2 regions of the Pseudocitrobacter faecalis genome follow, and region 2 is predicted to be linked to the other one. Evidence: predicted binding sites of a transcription regulator. Region 2 holds the regulator's gene; the other holds the start of a gene.
What was found. Region 2 encodes CRP, which controls carbon source genes, mostly activating them, when cyclic AMP is high. Its sites were predicted from a motif close to ATGTGANNNNNNTCACAT; they were not measured.
Positions count from the first base shown of each region.

Region 1 (7,222 bases), 3.7 Mb from region 2:
TTTTAACCGGTATCGCCGGGGCGTTGCAAACGCCGACCCTGAGCCTGTTTCTGAGCAATGAAGTCCACGTTCGCCCGGCGATGGTGGGTTTCTTTTTTACCGGTAGCGCGGTCATCGGCATTTTCGTCAGCCAGTTTCTGGCCAGTTGGTCAGATAAACGCGGCGATCGTAAAAACCTGATTGTCTTTTGCTGCCTGCTTGGGGTGATGGCGTGCATTCTTTTCGCCTGGAATCGCAACTACTTTATTCTTCTGTTTGTCGGCGTGTTCCTTAGTAGCTTTGGCTCTACCGCTAACCCGCAGATGTTCGCGCTTGCTCGCGAACATGCCGATAAAACGGGACGCGAAGCGGTAATGTTCAGTTCCATCATGCGTGCGCAAGTCTCACTGGCCTGGGTTATTGGCCCGCCGCTGTCCTACGCGCTGGCAATGGGGTTTGGTTTCACGACGATGTACCTGGCAGCCGCTGGCGCATTTGTTGTTTGCGGCGCGATGGTCTGGCTATTCCTCCCCACCATGCGCAAAGAGAAAGTGATGATCAGCGGCGCGATTCAGGCGCCGCGAACCAACCGAAAAGACGCCCTGCTGCTGTTCGCCATCTGCACGCTGATGTGGGGAACCAACAGCCTGTATATCATCAACATGCCGCTCTACATTATTAATGAGCTGCATCTGCCTGAAAAACTGGCTGGCGTAATGATGGGGACGGCGGCCGGCCTGGAAATACCGACAATGCTTATTGCCGGATATTTTGCTAAGAGGTTGGGTAAACGCTTTCTGATGCGTTTGGCCGCCGTCGCCGGACTGCTGTTCTACGCGGGTATGCTGACCTTCCATAACCCCATGCTGCTTCTGGCAATGCAGGTGCTGAATGCGATCTACATTGGGATCCTTGGCGGCATCGGAATGCTCTACTTTCAGGATTTGATGCCGGGCCAGGCGGGGTCAGCGACAACGCTTTATGCCAACACTTCACGCGTGGGCTGGATTATCGCCGGTTCGCTGGCGGGCGTTGTTGCGGAAATCTGGAACTACCATACGGTGTTCTGGATAGCGCTGGTTCTGTGCGTTTGTGCGGTTGGCTGTCTGGTCAGAATTAAAGACGTTTAAGGTGCCGTTAGCGTTTCAAGGGTCAAAAGCCATGTGATTGCCTCTGTGCGGTTCGCGCCGCACATCTCCGCGGACGGTTGAAGTCCGGCACAGACGTTAGGCCGCAGCGGCGAGGTGAAAATCTTACATCGCTGACGCTCGTCAAGCTGTACGCAGGGAGTGTTAGCCGGCTTGCCGTTCGGCATGCCAGGGATGGGGCTGGAGATAGACGGCGCAGTGCAGCAGGCCCCACAATCCGGGCGACATTCCATAATGTAGACTCTTATCAGGGGCGCAATGGCGCGCACAGTAACACCTTTTAGCGGAAGATAGCAAAACCCTTCAATTCCTCTTGCCTGAAAGGCCCGGCGCGAGTACTTTTACGCGATATTTTTGACACCCTTGTACACAGGATAATTGCAATGCCAAGAGCGAACGAAATTAAGAAAGGTATGGTGCTGAATTACAACGGCAAACTGCTGATTGTAAAAGATATTGATATTCAGTCACCGAGCGCCCGTGGCGCTGCAACGCTGTATAAAATGCGTTTCTCTGATGTCCGCACCGGTCTGAAAGTCGAAGAACGTTTTAAAGGCGACGATCTGCTTGATACCGTGACTCTGAACCGCCGCTTTGTTGACTTCTCTTATGTTGATGGCAACGAGTACGTCTTTATGGATAAAGAAGACTATACCCCGTACACCTTCACCAAAGATCAGATTGAAGAAGAGCTGCTGTTTATTCCTGAAGGCGGCATGCCGGATATGCAGGTGCTGCTGTGGGACGGTCAGTTGCTGGCGCTGGAACTGCCGCAGACCGTTGATCTGGAAATCGTTGAAACGGCACCGGGTATTAAAGGTGCTTCTGCCAGCGCGCGCAACAAACCCGCTACGCTGACCACCGGCCTCGTTATTCAGGTTCCTGAATACCTGAGCGCAGGTGAAAAAATCCGTATTCATATTGAAGAAAAACGCTATATGGGCCGCGCGGATTAATCGCGATGCCTTCGCCTGATGCGCTTCGCTTATCAGGCCTACAGTGTTTGTGCCGTTGTAGGCCGGGCAAGCGCAGCGCCCCGGCAAAAATACAGGCTCTCGCATTAACGTAAAAAAGCCAGCTCAATGAGCTGGCTTTTTTTATTCTGAAACCAAATTACAGCAAATCGCGAAATTTAGTCGCTTTCAGCGCCATCTCAACGCCACGCACTTCCGCCAGCCCCTTCAGACGACCAATCGCGGAATAACCTGGGTTGGTTTTCTTTTTCAGATCGTCAAGCATCTGATGGCCGTGGTCAGGACGCATCGGAATTGGACGCAGATCGCCGGCATTCTTACGACGCTGCTCTTCAGTCAGAATCGCATCAACCACCGCAACCATATTCACGTCGCCCTGTAAATGCGCAGCTTCGTGGAAGGTTTTCGGGTTGTCTTCACGGCAGGTGGAGCGCAGGTGCGTGAAGTGAATACGATCGCCGAAGGTTTGAATCATTTTCACCAGGTCGTTATCAGCGCGCACGCCATAAGAACCGGTGCACATGGTGAAGCCATTGTTAATGCTGTCAACGGTCTCTTTCAGCCACTGCATATCTTCGATAGTGGAAACGATACGCGGCAGGCCGAGGATCGGACGCGGCGGATCGTCCGGGTGAACCGCAAGGCGCACGCCCACTTCTTCCGCAACCGGCACAATCGCACGCAGGAAGACGGCCATGTTTTCACGCAGTTGCTCTTTGCTGATGTGATCGTACTCAGCCAGACGCGCACGGAACTGATCAAGGGTATAGCCCTCTTCCGCGCCCGGCAGGCCAGCAATGATATTGCGTGTCAGTTTTTCAATATCGGCAGCGGTCATGGCCTCGAAATAGGCTTTCGCTTGCTGCTGCTCTTCTGCGGTGTAATCAGCTTGCGCGCCTTCACGCTTGAGGATATGCAGCTCAAAAGCGGCAAACGCAATCTGGTCAAAACGCAGCGCTTTGGAACCATCTTCCAGCGTGTATTCGAGGTCAGTACGCGTCCAGTCAAGGATTGGCATAAAGTTGTAGCATACGGTATCAATGCCGCAGGTCGCCAGATTGCGAATGCTCTGCTGGTAGTTAGCAATCCAGGTTTTGTATTCGCCGGAAGCCGTTTTGATATCTTCGTGAACCGGGATACTTTCAACAACAGACCAGGTCAGCCCTTTTTCCGCCAGCATCGCCTGACGTTTTTGAATTTCTTCGACCGGCCACACCATGCCATTCGGGATGTGGTGCAGTGCAGTCACAACACCTGTTGCACCCGCCTGACGCACATCATCAAGGGAAACCGGATCATTTGGGCCGTACCAACGCCATGTTTGTTCCATCGCCTCAACCTCTCAACTTGTTATACCAATAAAATGTTCGTTAATGACGACTACCATACATGTTTATTCGTAGTGGTCAAATACGGCCCCTGCAATGATTGATCTGGCTCACATTACCCGGATAAATTCGGCACACCAATTTAATTTGTTGTCATATAACTTTACACTGGCATTGTTAATTTCTGGTTAATTGGACGTGTAAAGAATGAAAACAATCGCCAACAGTACGCTCCCTGAGAATGTGCAACTGCCTCATTATGATAGAAAAGCGCTGCGCTCACGGATTGTGCATTTTGGTTTCGGCGCCTTCCATCGCGCGCACCAGGCGCTGCTGACTGACCGTGTACTGAATGCCGTGGGCGGCGATTGGGGGATCTGCGAGATCAGCCTGTTTAGCGGCGACCAGTTGATGAGCCAGCTTCGCGCGCAGGATCATCTGTTCACGGTGCTGGAAAAAAGCGGTGACGGTAATCAACCAATAGTGATTGGCGCAGTGAATGAGTGCCTCAATGCCAAACTCGATTCGCTGGCGGCGATTATTGAGAAATTCTGTGAGCCGCAGGTGGCGATTGTTTCTCTGACAATCACCGAGAAAGGCTACTGCATCGACCCGGCGACCGGGCAACTGGACGTGAATCAGCCACGCATTGCACACGATCTCGGCCATCCGCAGGAACCCCACTCTGCGCCGGGTATTCTGGTCGAAGCCCTGCACCGCCGTCGCCAACGCGGACTGCCGGCTTTTACGGTTCTCTCCTGCGACAATATTCCGGACAACGGACACGTGGTGAAAAACGCCGTGCTGGGAATGGCGAAACAGCGCGATCCGGCACTGGCGGCGTGGATATCAACGCATGTTACCTTTCCCGGCACCATGGTTGATCGCATCGTACCGGCGGCAACCGAGGCGTCGCTTGCGGAAATCACCGATGAGCTGGGCGGCGTGAACGATCCTTGTGCAATCAGCTGTGAGCCATTTATTCAGTGGGTTATTGAAGATAACTTCGTGGCGGGCCGCCCGGCATGGGAAATCGCCGGCGCGCAACTGGTTAACGATGTGTTGCCGTGGGAAGAGATGAAGTTACGCATGCTCAACGGTAGCCACTCGTTCCTGGCGTATCTCGGTTATCTGGCGGGTTATCAGCACATCAGCGACTGCATGCAGGACGCGGATTACCGCCTCGCCGCTCAACGTTTAATGATGACGGAACAGGCTCCTACACTGAAGATAACCGATGTGGACTTAGGCGCTTACGCCGAGAGCCTGATGAGCCGATTTAGCAACCCGGCGCTGAAGCATCGTACCTGGCAAATCGCCATGGACGGTAGCCAGAAGCTGCCACAGCGCCTGCTGGACGGCATTCGCGTACACCTGGCACAGGGCACAGCGTGGCCGCTGCTGGCATTAGGCGTCGCGGGCTGGATGCGTTATGTCAGCGGCATCGACGATGCGGGTGAAAAAATTGATGTGCGCGACCCGTTATCCGAGAAGATCGCCCGGATCGTTGCCGACAGCCGTGACGAAGAACGCGTCACCGCCCTGTTAACACTCAGTGAAATCTTTGGCAGCGACCTGCCGCGCAACGCGACCTTTGTCGAAAATATCCAACAGGCATGGCAGCGTCTGGTGCAACTCGGTGCACGTCAGGCCATTATCACAACCCTGAATAGTTAACAATTTCTGCTGTTATGCGAAGAGAAATCATTTCTCTTCGCGAATTACTTCTCTTTTCATCGCCTTTTCGCCAGGATTAATGCAACCCGTAACAACATTGCAGATTTTTATCCTGGAGTTTTCGTGACAAAGACCAACCTGATAACCGGTTTTCTCGGTAGCGGTAAAACCACCTCCATCCTCCATCTGCTCGCGAATAAACCAGCCGATGAGAAGTGGGCGGTGCTGGTAAATGAGTTCGGCGAAGTGGGCATTGATGGCGCGCTGTTGGCCGATAGCGGTGCGCTGCTCAAAGAGATCCCCGGCGGTTGTATGTGTTGTGTGAATGGTTTACCGATGCAGGTGGGCCTGAATACGCTGCTGCGTCAGGGAAAGCCAGACCGTCTGCTCATTGAGCCCACCGGGCTGGGCCATCCTAAGCAGATCCTCGATATTCTCACCGCCGCGGTCTACGAGCCCTGGATCGACCTGCGGGCGACACTTTGCATACTTGACCCGCGTCAGCTGCTGGATGAGAAAGTGGTGCTCAATGAGAACTTCCGCGACCAGCTCGCCGCCGCCGATATCATCATTGCCAATAAAGGCGATCGCGCGACGGCGGAAAGCGAGCAGGCCCTGGAAAGCTGGTGGCAACAATACGGCAACAATCGTCAGCGGGTTAGCGCGACGCAGGGTAACATTGATATCGCCCTCCTCGACCAGCCGCGGAGCAATCTCACACAACTCCCTGCCAGCGCCGCACACTCGCACGCGCATCCGGAGAAAAAAGGGCTCGCCGCGCTCAGCCTGCCGGAACATCAACGCTGGCGTCGCAGCCTGAATAGCGGCCAGGGTTATCAATCCTGCGGCTGGATTTTTGACGCCGACACAACTTTCGACACCGTGGGGATTCTCGAATGGGCACGTCTTGCTCCCGTTCAGCGCGTTAAAGCGGTCATGCGGATCCCGGAAGGGCTGGTGCGGATAAACCGCCAGGGTGCAGATCTGCACATTGAAACGCAGAGTGTCGCACCGCCGGACAGTCGCATCGAGCTGATTAATGATGCGGATGCCGACTGGAATGGGTTGCAAACCACTCTGTTGAAGCTCCGTTTAGCGTAAAAGCGCTAAGGTTGCGGTCGTTGTTGAATTAAGGTGATGAAAAAATGAAAACGCGATATCCGTTAATCCTGCTGCTGAACGCTGCGGGCATAGCGCTCTTTTTATGCTGGTTCCTGCCGCCCAACCATGGCGTCTGGTTTAATGTTGATTCCGCGATTTTCCACTTCTTCAATCACGGGCTCGATGAGAGCCGCGTTTATCAGTGGTTCCTCGCTATAACCAACAACCGCGCCTTTGATGGCTGTTCGCTGCTGGCCATGGGCTGCCTGATGCTTAGCTTCTGGCTGAAAGAGGATGCCGCTGGCCGTCGCCGGATAATTATTATTGGCCTGGTCATGCTGCTTGCCGCAGTGATTATTAACCAGCTGGCACAGAATTTGATGCCGGTTAAGCGCGCCAGCCCAACGCTATTTTTCCCGGATACCCATCGGGTGAGCGATTATTTGCACATCTCGACCAAGGATGCTTCACGGGATAGTTTCCCAGGCGACCACGGCATGATGCTGCTCATTTTTTCAACATTCATGTGGCGTTATTTTGGTAAAAAAGCGTTCGCCATCGCGCTGGCTATTTTCGTGATTTTTGCCTTCCCGCGCGTAATGATTGGCGCACACTGGTTTACTGATATCGCCGTGGGTTCTCTGACAGCCGTGTTGATTGGCATTCCGTGGGTATTGATGACCCCGCTGAGTGACAAAGCAATATCGCTTTTTGAACGTTATCTTCCGCGGTTCAATATGGCCCAATCCGAAAATAAATAACGGACGTTATAAAATTATCATCAGGGATCGTTTTAGATCCCTGATTTATCTCCGCCGATAAATCATTCTGAACAACGTTTTCCGCCACAAATATTCGCCTTATGAATGAGTGAGTTGCCTATTTTTCAGGCTAAATTGACACTATTTTACGCATTCACAAATTTTAACTTTCTGTATCACAATTTCTTATAAGAAATCCTGTAAAACCACTCGCAATGCCCTTGTCAATCGGGTAATCTCAATCGCGTTTGCCA
Region 1 is NZ_CBDDNJ010000002.1:1,132,904-1,140,125, reverse strand. It holds gene setB (sugar efflux transporter SetB) at 1-1,109, shown strand, start outside; gene ACOXYR_RS05970 (YkgJ family cysteine cluster protein) at 1,106-1,360, opposite strand; gene yeiP (elongation factor P-like protein YeiP) at 1,511-2,083, shown strand; gene uxuA (mannonate dehydratase) at 2,241-3,431, opposite strand; gene ACOXYR_RS05955 (mannitol dehydrogenase family protein) at 3,637-5,106, shown strand; gene ACOXYR_RS05950 (CobW family GTP-binding protein) at 5,230-6,207, shown strand; gene ACOXYR_RS05945 (phosphatase PAP2 family protein) at 6,252-6,968, shown strand.
Region 1: a site for CRP is predicted at 3,528-3,545, ahead of ACOXYR_RS05955 (mannitol dehydrogenase family protein). Genes of this name have one in related genera too.

Region 2 (7,222 bases):
CGCGCGGCAGGTCGCATTCGTCGTCCACCAGTTCGTTCACCTGTGCGATGACGATACCGTCATGGAAGGCGGCCGCTTCAACCAGCGCTGGCGTATCTTCGGTACTGGCGCCGGTGTAAAGGTTGCCTTTGCTGTCGGCTTTAAAACCGGCAATCAGCGCCACGTTCGGGGCCAGGTCAACATAGAGGCGAGAGTAGAGTTCGATGTAGGTGTGAATTGCACCGATTTCCAGCAGGCCATCTTCCAACAGCTGCGAAATACGCAGGCTTTGCGTACCGGAGAAAGAGAAGTCCAGCTTGTGGGCGATACCTTTCTCGAAGATGTCGAGGTGTTCACTACGACCGACGCTTGGCATGATCATATGCAGGTCGTGAACAATCTGCGGGTTGACTTCAGCAAGGGAACGAGACAGGAAATCTGCCTGTTTTTGGTTATTCCCTTCTAATACCACTCTGTCGCCCGGCGCGATCAGTTTTTCCAGCATTGCGACAAGGTCTGCCGTCGGTAGCACCTTGCCCTGCACCGGTACAGACGCCAGGCGGCGCTGTTTCTCGGTGCGTCGCGTGTTCCATACCCGTGCGGGTGTTTGCCCAGATAACATTATTAACCTCCTGATTCAGCGAATCATTTTGATTTGCTTAACACTGAGAAGAGTCTGAACCCTGGTGAGAAAGTCATCAATTAAGCTTAGGAAGGAATCATTAGCTTGAGAGTAATAATCACATGAAAAATTTGTGACGCAGGTCAACCCTAAAAGGAGTAAAAGAGGCTACCACCGCCCATTTTTTTAAACACAATCAAAAAGTGACGGTATAGTAGTCAGCAGATTAAAAGAGAACATCGCAACGTTATGGCCCAAATTACTCCCGCAGAGTTTGATGTCCCGCAGGACGACTCCTCATCCTTTCGTCCGATGCCTGGCATCAGCAACCCACATCTGCAAACTATGCTGCCGAGGCTTATCCGCCGTCGGCTACACTTTACGCCGCACTGGCAGCGCCTCGATTTACCTGACGGCGACTTTCTGGATATTGCCTGGAGCGAAGACCCGATGCAGGCGAAGCACAAGCCGCGTCTGGTGGTGTTCCACGGTCTGGAAGGCAGCCTGCACAGCCCCTATGCGCACGGCCTGATTCAGGCGGCGAAAGAACGCGGCTGGCTCGGCGTGGTGATGCATTTTCGCGGCTGCAGTGGCGAACCGAATCGCCTTAACCGTATTTATCACTCCGGTGAAACAGAAGATGGCACCTGGTTTTTAAACTGGCTGAAGCAGGAACTGGGTGAGGCGCCCACGGCGGCGGTCGGGTATTCGCTCGGCGGCAATATGCTCGCCTGTCTGCTGGCGAAAGAAGGCCACACGGTACCGCTGGATGCAGCGGTGATCGTCTCCGCGCCGTTCGTGCTGGAAGCCTGTAGTTACCATATGGAAAAAGGCTTTTCGCGGGTGTATCAGCGCTATTTGCTCAACCTGCTAAAAGGCAACGCGTCGCGCAAACTGGCGGCGTATCCCGGCACGCTGCCGGTCGATTTACGCCAGCTTAAGCGCGTGCGCAAAATTCGTGAATTTGATGACCTGATCACCGCCAAAATTCACGGTTTCGCCGACGCTATCGACTATTATCGTCAATGTAGCGCCATGCCGTTGCTCAATCAGATAGCGATTCCGACGCTGATTATTCACGCGAAGGATGATCCGTTTATGGATCACCACGTTATCCCTGACGCTGACACACTTCCTGCCTGCGTCGAATACCAGTTAACGGAACATGGCGGCCACGTTGGCTTTATCGGCGGTACCTTCCGGCGACCGCAAATGTGGCTGGAGAGACGTATTCCCGACTGGCTGATGCCGTGGCTTGGAGGTGAAAGATGATCATTCCCTGGCAAGATATCGACCCTGAAACGCTCGATAACCTGATTGAAAGCTTTGTGTTGCGTGAAGGCACCGATTATGGTGAATATGAACGTTCACTTGCGCAAAAGGTCGCCGACGTAAAACAGCAACTACAACGCGGCGAAGCGGTTCTGGTGTGGTCGGAACTTCATGAAACCGTCAACATCATGCCCCGCAGCCAGTTTCGCGGTTAATCTTACCGACTCGGGAGTTGTTCGCTATGTCTGCCAAACATCCGGTTATCGCCGTCACGGGTTCCAGCGGGGCGGGAACCACCACCACCAGCCTCGCGTTCCGCAAAATTTTCGCCCAGCTTAAGCTTCACGCCGCAGAGGTGGAAGGCGACAGTTTTCACCGCTACACGCGTCCGGAAATGGACTTAGCCATCCGTAAGGCGCGCGATATGGGGCGCCATATCAGCTACTTCGGCCCGGATGCCAACGACTTCAGCCTGCTGGAACAGACGTTCCGCGAGTACGGGCACAGCGGCACCGGACAGTCGCGAAAATATCTGCATACCTACGATGAAGCGGTGCCGTGGAATCAGGTGCCGGGAACCTTCACCCCGTGGCAACCTCTGCCAGAGCCAACCGACGTGCTGTTTTTTGAAGGGCTGCACGGTGGCGTGGTGACGCCGCATCACGATGTGGCGAAACATGTGGATTTACTGGTCGGCGTAGTGCCAATCGTTAACCTGGAGTGGATCCAGAAGATGATCCGCGACACCAGCGAGCGCGGTCACTCCCGCGAGGCGGTGATGGATTCCGTCGTGCGCTCAATGGAAGATTACATCAACTTCATCACGCCGCAGTTCTCACGCACACATCTCAACTTCCAGCGCGTCCCGACGGTCGACACCTCTGACCCGTTCGCCGCCAAAGGCATTCCGTCACTGGATGAGAGCTTTGTGGTGATCCACTTCCGCAATCTCGACAATATCGATTTCCCCTGGCTGCTGGCGATGCTGCAGGGATCATTCATCTCGCATATGAATACGCTGGTCGTTCCCGGCGGCAAGATGGGGCTGGCGATGGAATTGATCATGACGCCGCTGGTGCAGAGATTGATGGAAGGGAAGAAGATTGGGTGAACGGTGCGGGCTGGGCCCCTCACCCTAACCCTCTCCCAGAGGGAGAGGGTACCGATTGTGCGGTTTTCTCCCTCTCCCTCTGGGAGAGGGCCGGAGTGAGGGGGGCCGTCAACTTACCCCTCCACCACCTCATAAGAATGGGTAATGTTCACCGCTTTGCCCAGCATCAGCGCCACTGAACAATATTTCTCAGCCGACAAATCTACGGCACGGGACACCGCCGCATCTTTCAGCTCTTTGCCGGTCACTATGAAGTGCAGATTAATATGCGTGAACAGACGCGGCGCTTCTTCACGGCGTTCAGACGTCAATTTAACTTCACAATCGGTCACGTCATAGCGGCCCTTTTGCAAAATAGACACCACGTCGATGGCGCTACAGCCACCCGCCGCCATCAGCACGACTTCCATGGGGCTTGGCGCTTTATCACCTGAGTTGCCATCCATCAAAATCTGGTGCCCGGAAGCCGACTCACCCAGGAAGGTTAACCCTTCCACCCATTTCACACGCGCTTGCATAATTGTCACTCCAGAGTTGCAAATTTATTGTCAGATTACGCGCACATAACAAATCTCGCAACGGAAGTAGACCTGGGTCATGCTGAAGCGAGACACCAGGAGACACACGGCGAAAGCTATGCTAAAACAGTCGGGATGCTACAGAGATACATAAACGTACTGCATGTATGCAGAGGACATCACTTACTGGTCGCGACAATCTTTGACGGCCAACTTCCCAGGTAGAGGGAAGGATATTATTTCAACCAGTGGCGGCCTGATTTATGCCGCTGGCGATAGCTTATAACAGAGGATAACCGCGCATGGTGCTTGGCAAACCGCAAACAGACCCGACACTCGAATGGTTCTTGTCTCATTGCCACATTCATAAGTACCCATCGAAGAGCACGCTGATTCACCAGGGTGAAAAAGCGGAAACGCTGTATTACATCGTTAAAGGCTCCGTGGCAGTACTCATCAAGGATGAGGAAGGCAAAGAGATGATCCTTTCCTACCTCAACCAGGGCGATTTCATCGGCGAACTGGGCCTGTTTGAAGAAGGTCAGGAACGTAGCGCCTGGGTTCGGGCGAAAACCGCCTGTGAAGTGGCTGAAATCTCCTACAAAAAATTCCGTCAGCTTATCCAGGTTAACCCGGATATCCTGATGCGTCTCTCCTCTCAGATGGCGCGCCGTCTGCAGGTGACCTCTGAGAAAGTCGGTAACCTGGCGTTCCTCGACGTAACCGGTCGTATCGCGCAGACGCTGCTGAATCTGGCGAAACAGCCGGATGCCATGACCCACCCGGACGGTATGCAGATCAAAATTACCCGTCAGGAAATCGGTCAGATCGTCGGCTGCTCCCGCGAAACAGTGGGCCGCATCCTGAAGATGCTGGAAGATCAGAACCTGATCTCTGCACACGGTAAAACGATCGTCGTTTACGGCACGCGTTAATCTCGTCTGACGGCGTATTGTTCGCACAATACGCCGTTTTTGTCTCTTATGTGGCGCAGGCTGATTTACCACCCGGAAGTCAACTATGCACTGCGGCAAACGCTGGTGTTATGTTTGCCGGTCGCCGTCGGCCTGATCCTCGGCCAACTTCAACACGGTTTACTGTTTTCTTTGGTGCCTGCCTGCTGCAACATCGCCGGGCTGGATACTCCTCATAAACGCTTCTTCAAACGCCTGATTATCGGTGGGTCGCTGTTCGCTGGTTGCAGCCTGATTGTGCAACTGCTGCTGGCCGATGATATCCCGCTACCGTTTATCCTCACCGGGCTGGCGATGGTGCTGGGCGTTACCGCCGAAATCAGCGCCCTGCACGGGCGATTACTTCCGGCCTCGCTGATAGCCGCCATTTTTACCCTGAGCCTGGCGGGCAATATGCCCATCTGGGAGCCGCTACTTATCTACGCGCTCGGCACGTTGTGGTACGGGCTGTTTAACTGGTTTTGGTTCTGGTTGTGGCGTGAACAACCGCTGCGCGAGTCGTTGAGCCTGCTCTATCGCCAACTGGCCGAGTACTGCGAAGCTAAATATAGCTTGCTGACGCAACATACCGATCCCAATACCGCCCTGCCGCCGTTGCTTAACCGTCAGCAGAAAGTGGTCGATCTGATTTCCCAGTGTTACCAGCAAATGCATATGCTGGCAGCCAATCAACACAATGATTACAAGCGTCTGCTGCGCGCCTTCCAGATGGGGCTGGATTTGCAGGAGCACATTTCAGTGAGCCTGCATCAGCCGGAAGAGGTGCAAAAGCTGGTTGAGCGTAGCCACGCCGAAGCGGTGATTCGCTGGAACGCGCAGACCGTCGCCGCACGCCTGCGGGTCATGGCCGATGATATTCTCTATCACCGCTTCCCGACGCGCTTCAACATGGATAAACAAATTGGCGCGCTGGAGAAAATTGCCCGTCAGCATCCGGATAACCCGGTCGGGCAGTTCTGCGCCTGGCACTTCAGCCGCATCGCCAAAGTGTTGCGCGCGCAGCGCCCCCTTTATCCGCGAAACCTGATGGCCGACAAAGAACGTCGCCTGCCCCTGTTCCCGGCGCTGAAAAGCTATCTGTCGCTGAAATCGCCCGCGCTGCGTAATGCTGCGCGCTTAAGCGTCATGTTGAGCATCGCCAGCCTGATGGGGGCGGCGCTGCATCTGCCAAAACCCTATTGGATCTTAATGACCGTGCTGCTGGTGACACAAAACGGCTACGGCGCGACACGCGTGCGTATCTTCCACCGAGCGGCAGGCACGCTGGCGGGGCTGGTGATTGCCGCCGTAACGTTGCACTACCATTTCCCGGAAGGGTTTGCGCTGACCGCAATGCTGGTGATCACCCTGATAAGCTATCTGATTATTCGCAAAAGCTACGGCTGGGCGACGGTCGGTTTCACCATTACGGCGGTGTACACCCTGCAATTGCTGACGCTCAACGGCGAGCAGTTTATCGTAGCGCGTTTCGCCGACACCATTATCGGCTGCCTGATTGCTTTTGGCGGCATGCTGTGGCTGTGGCCGCAGTGGCAAAGTGGCCTGCTGCGCAAAAATGCACACTCCGCGCTGGAAGCGGATCAGGAAGCAATACAGTTAATTTTGAGTGACGACCCTCCTGCCGAAAAACTGGCGTATCAACGTATGCGCGTCAATCAGGCGCATAACGCCCTGTTTAACTCACTCAATCAGGCAATGCAGGAGCCGGGCTTTAATACGCACTATCTGGAAGATATGAAACTTTGGGTGACGCACAGCCAGTTCATCGTTGAACATATCAACGCCATGACCACGCTGGCGCGTGAGCACGATACGCTCTCACCGGAGCTGATGCAGCGTTATCTGGAATCGTGTGAAGTCGCCCTGCAACGCTGTCAGCAGCGGCTGGAGTATGATGAATCGGGCAGTAGCGGGGATGTGAACATCATGGAGTCACCGGATACGCTGTCCCACGGGCCACTCAGCACCATGGAACAGCATCTCCAGCGTGTTCTGGGCCACCTCAACACCATGCACACCATTTCGTCGGTGGCATGGCGTCAGCGGCCACGGCACGGTATCTGGCTAAACCGGCATATCAACTGACGACTTTCGCCACCGCCTGTGCAAAGCGCGTCATACCCTCGTCGATATCTTTCTCTTCCACCACCAGCGACGGCGCGAAACGCATCACGTCCGGCCCGGCGTTCAGCACCATGACACCGGCATCAGCGGCCGCATAAAGGAATTCACGCGCGCGGCCTTTATACGGTTCTTTCAACTCCGCGCCAATCAGCAGGCCCATTCCGCGAATATCGCTGAAGACATCATACTTCGCGTCGATATCCTGCAAATGCTTCACGAAACGTTCGCGTTTGGTATGAACGCCATCGAGTACGTCAGGCGTATTGATAATATCGAATGCCGCCCCTGCCACGGCGCACGCCAGTGGGTTACCACCGTAGGTCGAGCCGTGGGAGCCAACATGGAATGCGCTGGCAATCTCTTCGGTGGTGAGCATGGCGCTAATCGGGAAACCGCCGCCCAATGCTTTCGCGCTGGTGAGGATATCCGGCGTCACGCCATAGTGCATGTACGCGAACAGCGAACCAGTACGCCCCATACCGCTCTGCACTTCATCAAACACTAACAGCGCCTGATGCTTATCGCACAGATCCCGCAGCCCCTGTAAAAATTCCGGCGTAGCGGCCAGCACGCCACCTTCACCCTGAACAGGTTCCACCACAATCGCGCAAGTATGGTCGTC
Region 2 is NZ_CBDDNJ010000002.1:4,852,143-4,859,364, reverse strand. It holds gene mdcA (malonate decarboxylase subunit alpha) at 1-601, opposite strand, end outside; gene ACOXYR_RS23330 (hydrolase) at 851-1,873, shown strand; gene ACOXYR_RS23325 (YheU family protein) at 1,870-2,088, shown strand; gene ACOXYR_RS23320 (phosphoribulokinase) at 2,115-2,984, shown strand; gene ACOXYR_RS23315 (OsmC family protein) at 3,098-3,502, opposite strand; gene crp (cAMP-activated global transcriptional regulator CRP) at 3,805-4,437, shown strand; gene ACOXYR_RS23305 (YccS/YhfK family putative transporter) at 4,486-6,561, shown strand; gene argD (bifunctional acetylornithine/succinyldiaminopimelate transaminase) at 6,554-7,222, opposite strand, start outside.